DNA from 2 places in the Arthrobacter sp. WCS2018Hpa-7 genome. Region 2 is predicted to be linked to the other one. Evidence: riboswitches for the same ligand, from Rfam matches in the RefSeq annotation. Region 2 holds a riboswitch; the other holds the start of a gene.
The links. A riboswitch is a leader RNA that binds a small molecule or an ion and turns the genes downstream of it on or off. The one in region 2 is predicted to bind S-adenosylmethionine.

Region 1: it holds a riboswitch for S-adenosylmethionine, as region 2 does, so the genes downstream of both, RQH14_RS02680 (hypothetical protein) here and RQH14_RS14610 (DUF1737 domain-containing protein) in region 2, are expected to answer to the same signal.

What each region holds. Positions count from the first base shown of each region.
Region 1 is NZ_JAVTJB010000002.1:15,394-19,805, forward strand. It holds gene RQH14_RS02670 (VIT1/CCC1 transporter family protein) at 1-1,153, opposite strand, end outside; gene RQH14_RS02675 (hypothetical protein) at 1,387-1,584, shown strand; gene RQH14_RS02680 (hypothetical protein) at 1,581-1,889, opposite strand; SAM riboswitch class IV at 1,906-2,025, opposite strand; gene RQH14_RS02685 (sodium:solute symporter) at 2,229-3,764, opposite strand; gene RQH14_RS02690 (helix-turn-helix domain-containing protein) at 4,031-4,412, shown strand, end outside.
Region 2 is NZ_JAVTJB010000013.1:34,047-38,458, reverse strand. It holds gene RQH14_RS14625 (hypothetical protein) at 1-288, opposite strand, end outside; gene RQH14_RS14620 (O-succinylhomoserine sulfhydrylase) at 299-1,507, opposite strand; gene RQH14_RS14615 (rhodanese-like domain-containing protein) at 1,508-1,918, opposite strand; gene RQH14_RS14610 (DUF1737 domain-containing protein) at 1,915-2,181, opposite strand; SAM riboswitch class IV at 2,195-2,306, opposite strand; gene RQH14_RS14605 (SulP family inorganic anion transporter) at 2,390-4,096, opposite strand; gene RQH14_RS14600 (NtaA/DmoA family FMN-dependent monooxygenase) at 4,251-4,412, shown strand, end outside.

The DNA.
Region 1 (4,412 bases), on a different contig from region 2:
ACACCAGGCCCAGCCCGTAGGTGGCGGCCGCTGCTCCCAGGCCGATCGCGAGCTGGCGCAGCCCGCGGCTCAGTGGCGACGTTCCGGACAACAAGCCCACGACGGCGCCGGTCGCCAGAAGCGCGATGCCCACCAGGACACCGGCCACCATCAAGGCGGCAAAGCCCGTCATGCCGAAGATAAAGGGCAGGATGGGAACGACCGCACCGGAAGCGAAGAAGCAGAAGCTGGACACCGCGGCGCCCCACGCGGAGCCGACGGATTCGTGCTCGTCGGTGGCAGGTTTCTCAGGCTGCAAGGAGAGGCTGGGATCGCAGTCGCAGCTGAACACGCCCATGCGCTCTGCGGCGCGGTGCTCGGCGGCTTCGCGGGTCATACCGCGGGCGAGGTACACCAGCACCAATTCGTTGTGCTCGATGTCCAAGGACGGGGCAGCCGTGAGGGTGGCTTGCGTTGGCAGGGTCGCATTGAGCAGTTCCCGCTGGGAGCGGACCGAGACGTACTCGCCGGCGCCCATGGACAGTGCGCCGGCCAAAAGACCTGCCACACCGCTCATCAGCACCACCGGACTGGGTACGCCGGTGGCGGCCATGCCCATGACCAGCGAGAGGTTACTCACCAAACCGTCGTTGGCGCCAAAGACCGCGGCACGGAAAGTACCGGAAAGCCGGTTCCGGCCGCGGGTGGCCAGTCCCCTGACCACCTCTTCGTGGATCTGTTCGTCGGCCACCATGGCAGCTGTTGCCGCGGGTTCGGTGCCGTAGGGGGAGCGGCCCTCTGCTCGTTGGGCCAGGGCCAGCACAAAGACGGACCCGAAGTTGCGGGCCAGGAAGCCCAGGAACTGGCCGCGGGTTGATGCGGCCTTGGGCATTCCGGCGTGCTCACCGAGGAGCTTGAGCCAGTGGGCCTCGTGACGGCCTTCGGCTTCGGCAAGGGCCAGCAGGATTTGGCGTTCTTCGCCGTCGCGCCTCTGGGCGAGTTCGCGGTAGACGGCGGCCTCGGCACGTTCATCGGCGAGGTACTGACGCCACCGGCGGATGTCGGCGTGCGAGGGCGGCGGCGGTTGCGTTACGTCGTTTTCGGGGGCTGCCGATTCCGGGGTGGGGTCCGGAGCGGGGCTCGACGAACCGGGGGATTCCTGGTGCTGTTGCACTTTCTCTCCTGTGCTGGGTGGGGTAGTTGCGGCCCCATTGCACGCCCCACACTACCGCTTATCCGCGCGGATTTTTGGCTGGTATTCCTTAGCTGGAATGTTCGGTGCACCGTAATTTCCGGCCGTCCTTGACCCTCGACTGAGCCGGTGCTCAGATGGAAGGACAGGGGCGGGGGCCCTCCCCGCACACGTTCAACTGGGCTTTGAGCCGCCCACGAGACGGAGGTTGCAGCATGGACACCACCGAATCACACGCCAAGCACCCGGACCGGGCAACCATCGAGTCGGATCCCGCCTACGACTACGCAGAGGACCAGGAAGTGGACGAGGCCTGGGTGGAAGAAGTGGACGCCCCGGAGGACGACGAACGCGTGGTCCCGATCGATGAAACCGAAGAGTTCCGCGACGAGGACGAGGAAATCCAGGCTTAGTCCTCCCGGGAGAGGGTGTAGTGCTGCCGCACACCCTCGCGTTTGCCGACGGCGGCAACAGTTACCGTGAGTGTCCTGGACGACTCACACCAGAGCGTCGGACGGACGGCCCGGGCCAACGCTTGCGCGATCAGGTGCGGCTGGGGATGTCCAAACCGCCGGGTTCCGGCCTTCGCGGTGATGGTGACCGTGCCCATGAAAAGGTCGACGGCGGGAATCACCGCAACTGTGGGCGTGGCTGTTGGTGCCGGGGTGCTTGGTGCCGGACTGCTTGGTGCCGGGGTGGTATCGCCTTGGTATGGCAAGGGACTGCTCCTTGGGGGAGTGCTCTTGCCCGCTCGGTTGTCTCTGGTCCGGGACGGGCCGCTTCCTCATCCGAACCACCCGTGAACATGGGGTTGGTGTGTGGCCAGTCGGAGCTTGGCACCACATCTCTTGAAGCTGGGACCACCCTACAGCACAGCACCCCAACCCCCTCCCGTTGTGAGGCCTGCTCTGCGTGCTTTGGCGGGGTTTTAGGGAGCACAGCGGGCCACGCAACGCCCAGTTCCCGGAGGCAAAACAACGGCGGGGACAAAACAACGGCGGCGCCACCCCGGAAAGGGGAGGCGCCGCCGTCGAACGTTGCTCTGTTGCTTGTTGCGTTACTTGTGGCTGCTGACCGGGTGGGCCTCAGGCGGGAGTTCCTCAGAGACGGCACCTGCAACGCGCTTATCCCAGGCCGCGCGGACGGCGGGATCCGTTGGCGGGGTGAGCAGTGAAATCACGACGTAGGCGATGAACGAGGCAGCGAGGCCGAAGTAGATCGGTTCGTTGGCGTAGACGCCGTCCGCACTCGGAATGACACCCACGGCGAAGAGGATCAGCAGCGTCAGAGTCAACACCGATCCCACTGCCATGGACCACGCAGCGGCGATGCCCGTGCCGCGCTTCCACACCAAGCCGCCCAGAATTGCTACCAGGAGGCCGCCTACCAGGATGTCGTAGGCGATGGTGAGGGCTACCACCACGTCCTGTGCTGCCATGGAAATCAGTACTGCCACGATGCCGAGTCCAAGAACCCAGTAGCGGTTTGCCTTGACGTCGTGCTCGGGATTTTCGCTGTCATCGGTGTTGATGGTCTTTCCGAACCAGCTGGCCACGAACGGGACAACGTCCGCACGTGCCACCGTTGCTGCGGCAATCAGGGCGCCGGAAGCGGTGGACATCATGGCTGCGACAGCCGCGGCCATGACCAGGCCGCCGATGCCGACGGGCAGGATGTGGGTGGCTACCTCTGCGTAGACAACGTCCTTGCCGAGGTTGGCGACGTCGATATCCGGCAAGGCCACGCGGGCAGCCAGGCCGATCAGGGCGCCGGCGATGCCGTAGAGAATGCAGTAGACACCGGCCGTGGCGCCACCCCAACGGGCAACCGTGGGGGTCTTGGCGGTGAAGACGCGCTGCCAGATGTCCTGGCCGATCAGCAGGCCCAGCGTGTAGACCACGAAGTAGGTGATGATGGTCTGGGCGCCGATGCCATCGATCTGGAAGAAGGTGTCGTCGAGGCGCTCACGGATGCCGTCCATGCCGCCGGCAGCGTTCAGGACGAACGGGAGCATCAGGAAGAAGATGCCGACGGTCTTGATGATGAACTGGACCTGGTCGGCCAAGGTGATGGACCACATGCCGCCAATGGTGGAGTAGACCAGGACGATCGCGCCGCCAACGGCGATGGCCAGCCAGCGTTCCCAGTCGAAGAGCACCACGAAGATGGTGGCGTAGGCGCCGGTGGACGTAGCGCAGAGCATGAGCGTGTACGCCAGCATGACGATGCCTGAGGTCTGTGTGGCCCTGCTGCCGTAGCGAAGGCTCAGCATCTGGGAGACGGTGTAGATCTTCAGGCGCTGGATGGTGCCGGCGAACAGGAGGCTGAGCAGCAGCACGCCTGAGCCGATGGCCACCACCAGCCACATGCCGGAGATGCCGAACTTGTAGCCGAGGCCGACGCCGCCCACGGTGGAAGCGCCACCGAGGACCACAGCGGCCATGGTGCCGGTGTAAAGGAACGGTCCCAGGCGGCGGCCGGCCACCAGGAAGTCGCTGTTGTTCTTGGTGCGGGACTTGCCCCACCAGCCGAATGCCAGCATGGCGAGCAGGTACACCACCACGATTGCGATGTTAATAGCCGAAGATTCCATGAACGGTCCTTGGAGCTGATGCACGGAGGTTGGGGTTTTCGACGATACTCCTGCGAAGCGTCGAAGTCTCTGTGCTGATGGTTGGAGATTGGGGAGGTGTTGTGTGCCTCACAGACAACACTTGTTGCCTATGAGGATATGTTGTGATCGGAGTAACAGTCAAGGTGCTTTGGTCATGGTTCCGCGGATTCTGGTCCTGTTGGCCTGTCTCCCGGCTACTATTGCTCCAATGACAGGGCCACATGACAGGCCTGAAAGGTTCGTGAATGAAGGCTCTCCCCGTTGAACCGAGCAATGTTCCCGTTGCCATCGGTTCCAGAATCCGCGCAGCCCGGCAGGCGCAGCGCCTCACCATCGAGCAAGTGGCTGATGCTACCGGCTTGACCAAGGGCTTCCTCAGCCGTGTGGAGCGTGACCTGACATCGCCGTCGGTCGCTTCTCTGGTCACCCTGTGCCAGGTCCTGTCGGTGTCCGTAGGCGACTTGTTCGCCGCCCCGGAAACGCACCTGACCAAACGCGACGACGGTCCGCGCATCTCCTTGGGTGGCCAGGGCATTGTGGAGCGTTTGCTGACGGCCCGCTCAGAGCGTCGACTCCAGATTTTGCAGGCCACTATAGAGCCGCGGGGCCGTGGGGAGAACGAGCTCT
Region 2 (4,412 bases):
CCCACGTGGTGCATTGTGGCCCGGAACGGCGTTCTGGCCCGGAACGGCGTTCTTGCCCGGAACGGCACGGGCAAACGCGGCGAATCCCACCGGCACGGCCACGGTTCCCACGGCGGTAAGGTGCTGGCCCACGATCCAACCGCGCCGTCCGGAGGTCAGCATGCGCAGGCGTTCGGCATCGTCCGGTGTCATGTAGACGCGCGAGACCGGCGAGATTCCCACGAACCACACCGCCGTGCCGGCAACGATGACCGCTCCGGCACGGCGATAGGGATGGTTCCCGCTCATGGCAACAAGGCTAGACCTGTTTGAGGGCCTTCTCCAGATCCAGGACGAGGTCGTCCACGTCTTCCAGTCCCACAGAGAGTCGGACTACTCCGTCGGAAAGCCCGATCGCCGCCCGGCCCTCCGGTCCCATGGCCCGGTGGGTGGTGGTGGCGGGGTGGGTGATGAGCGACTTGGAATCGCCCAGGTTGTTGGAGATGTCAATGACGCGGAGGCCATCGAGCAGGGCGAACGCAGCCTCTTTGGCTGAGCGCCCGGTCGAAGGAGACAGCTCGAACGTCAGCACGGTGCCGCCGGCCTTCATCTGCTTTGCGGCAAGCTCGTACTGCGGGTGGGACTTGAGCAGCGGGTACTTGACCCAGCTGATGGCAGGTTGCTGCTCGAGCCACTCTGCGATCTTCAAAGCGGATGCCGAGCTGTGGTTTACCCGCAGTCCGATGGTCTCCAAACCCTTGGTCAGCACCCAGGCATTGAACGCGGAAAGAGAGGGACCGGTGTGGCGCATGAGCTGCTTGACGGGACCATCGATGAACTCTTTGGTGCCCAGGATCGCACCGCCAAGGACACGACCTTGGCCATCAATGTGCTTGGTGCCGGAGTACACGATCACGTCCGCGCCCAGCTCACCGCAACGCTGCAGCAGGGGAGTGGCGAAGACATTGTCTACCACGACGGTCGCCCCGGCGGCATGCGCCAGTTCGCTGACGGCGGCGATGTCGACGATTTCCTGCATGGGATTGGACGGCGACTCGAAGAACACGGCAGTGGTCGGTTCCGAGAGGGCTTCACGCCATTGATCCAGATCCGGGCCGTCAACGAACACAGTCTCCACGCCCCAGCGGGGCAGGATCTCGTTGAGGATTACGAAGCAGGAGCCGAACAGCGAGCGGGCGGCAACCACACGGTCGCCTGCAGCCAGCAGGGCACCCAGGGCAGTGAAAACCGCGGACATGCCGGACGCCGTGGCAAAGCACGCCTCAGTGCCTTCGAGCAGCCTCAGCCGCTCCTGGAATGTGGCGACAGATGGGTTGCCGTAGCGGGAGTAAACGAAGCGTTCGTCCTCGCCGGTGAAGGCACGTTCGGCAGCGGCGGCCGATTCGTATACAAAGCCGGAGTTCAGGAAAACGGGCTCGGATGTCTCCTGGAAATTGGTGCGGTCAAGGCCACCGCGAACGGCCTGGGTGTCAGGGCTCCAGCCGGCGGCGTCGGGATTGAAAGTCACTTACTCGGTCCCCAGATTCGTCGGCAGGCCACGGTTCTTCCAGCCGTTCACGGTGCGCTCACCGTAGCGGTCCGGTTCGCCTTCGAAGCCCTCAAGGACGTTGTAGGCCGTGAAGCCGGCCTGCGTTGCGGCAATGGCGGCGGAGATGGAGCGCTGCCCGGAGCGGCAGATGAAGACGAGCTCCACGGCATCGTCCTCGGGTGCCTGCTGCTGCAGGTCCTCTATGAAGCGGGAGTTCGGGATACCGCCGGCGAGGTTCCACTGGATGAACAGGGGATCGTTCTCAGTGGCTTTGGTGTCCGGGATGCCGATGTGGGCCCACTCGCCCTCGGTGCGCACATCCACCAGGATGGCGCCTTCTTCAAGCTTGGCCCACGCATCCTGCGGGGTCAGGTCACCTGCGTAACTCATGCGTGGCCCTCGAATGCTTCTTCATCGTCGTAGTTCTCGAGCTGGTCCACTGCGTTGGCGACGGCGGCATCCGCATTGGCAATCGCCGCAGGCAGCACAATTGCCTGGGCCACGATGACTTCCGTGCCGTTGAAGGTAGCTGCCGGGCTGCCATGGAGCACATAGCCTTCGGCGAGGGAGTTGTGGATACGCTCGCAGAAATCGCGATTATCCGGGCCTGTAATCAGGCGGTAAGAGAGTTTTTCTTCAGTGGGTTCAGGCATTGCTGGTGCTCCTCAGTCACGCTTGCAGTTCGAGTTGTCGATACGCCGAGTAGTCACCTGAGGCACCCCGCCGGAGAGAGGGTTGCCGACCAGCAAGTCAGGGCTTTGCGCTGGTACTCATTACTCAAGAAAAACGTAACATCCACGGGCGTCGGGCTGCACTTGCGGGTGGCTGCACCGTCGTCATGTTGCGTAATCGGCGGCTGCTTCACTGCCGGTCCTTAAGCGCCCGCACTGCCGCGCCGACAGTGGGGTAGAAGTGGTTCGGCGTAAATCGGGCCGCCGTACCAAGGCGGATCAACTTGTCCTTCACAGGTCCTTTGAGCTCGGCAAACACCAGGTCCACTCCTTTTCTGGCCAGCCATTCGTCCAGGGTTACCAGGTCATCCAAGGCGGTGGTGTCGATCCCCGTGATGGGTTCTGCAGCAAGGATGACGTGGGTAATGGGCTCCGCGGACTCGTCCGGGGCCTCGTCGAGTTGCTCCCTGACAAAGCTGGCCAGGACCTGTCCGTTGCCGAAGAACAGGGGTGCATCGAATCGAAGGATCAAGAGCCCGGGAATTCGCTCGCCTTCGGGGTGCCGTTCAAGGTCGTGATACCCGGGGACGCCTTCCTCGGCGCCGAGTTCGGTTCGGTACGGATCCCATGCCCTGCGGACAAAATCCAGGAGCGCCAAGGCGATGGCCACCACGATTCCCTGGAGGACACCCACCGTCAGCACTCCCACGAACGCGGCCAGCATCACCACGGACTCGCTGCGGCTCAGGCGCAGGAGCCGCCGGACGCCCGCTGGATCCGCGAGGGCAATGGCTGCGGCGATGACGACGGCGGCCAAGGTTGCCGATGGCAGGTACTCGGTCACGCCCGGTGCCAGCAGCATGAACGCCAGCACCAACACGGAGCCCACCACCCCTGTCATCTGGGATTTCGCGCCGGCATCCACGGCCACCGGGGTCCTGGAGGTACTGCCGGAGATGGGGAACCCGCCCAGGAGGCCTGTAGCAGCATTGGCTGCACCAAGCGCAGCCATCTCCCTGTTTCCGGAGACCTTCTTCCCTTCCTTGGCTGCCAATGTCTGTGACAACACCCCTGTGTCAGCGAAAGCCATGAGTGCAATGCCTGCGGCGGCAGGGAACAGCGTCAGGGCGTCGGCCCAGCCGATGCCCCCGAGTGCGGGCATGGGCAGGCCCTGCGGCAGGACCCCGGTGACTTTGACGTCGCCGTTGAGCCCGAAGACCGCCGTCGCCAGGCACGAGCCAACCACCGCCAGCAAAACGCCGGGCACCTTCCATTTCAGGAGCCGGGGGATCCAGATGAGAGCCAGCGACCCGACTCCCAACAGCAGCGCGGTGATGTTGACCTCGCCGCCCAGTAACCCGGTGGTGACCTTCGCGAGCTTTTGCCAGATGTCGCCGTCGGCCTCAATCCCCAGAAACGCCGGGAGTTGCGAAAGGGCCACCAACAGCGCGATTCCGTTGAGGTACCCGAGCCGGATGGGTTTGGACAGCAAGCCCGTGATGGCTCCCAGTTTCAGTGCCGAGCCCGCAAGCATGAGCGCCCCGATCAACACGGCCAGCAAGCCGGCCAGCGCCACGGATTTTTCGCTGCTTCCCGCTGCCAGCGGCACAATGGCCGCGGCAATCATGGGAGCAAGGGCAGAATCGGGTCCCAGGACCAGAATGCGGGAAGGTCCCACCACCGCATAAACCAGCAGCGGGACCACTGTCGCGTAGAGCCCGGTGACCGGGGGAAGCCCTGCCGCCTGCGCGTAGGCCATCCCGGCGGGCACCAGCAGAGCAAACAGTGCAGCGCCCGCAATCAGATCGTGCCGCAGCCATTCCCGCTTGTAACCCTTGAGGGCCCAGACGCTGGACAGCCGGTCCTTGGCGGAGGGGCGGGTGGTTGCTGCACTCATACAGCGATCATTCCCGACCCCTGCTGTTTGCGGAACACGACATACGCCTTATGTGGAAAATCCGGACCGTCTCCAGCCGCGTTCAAATATGACGTCCCGGGAGCATAATTGACCCAGTACGTCCCCCTGTAACTTCGCATGAAATCAGGTCGCGGTGAACGGACAGAGCAGTTCTACACTCAAGCCCATGCTGCACTTTGGATGGTTTGTGGGCCACGGATTCGGTGTCCAAGGGTGGGGGACGCCCGGTTACGGCCTGGGCTACGACTGGAAGAAACCCGCCCTGTACCAGGACGCTGTCCGGGCGTTCGAACAA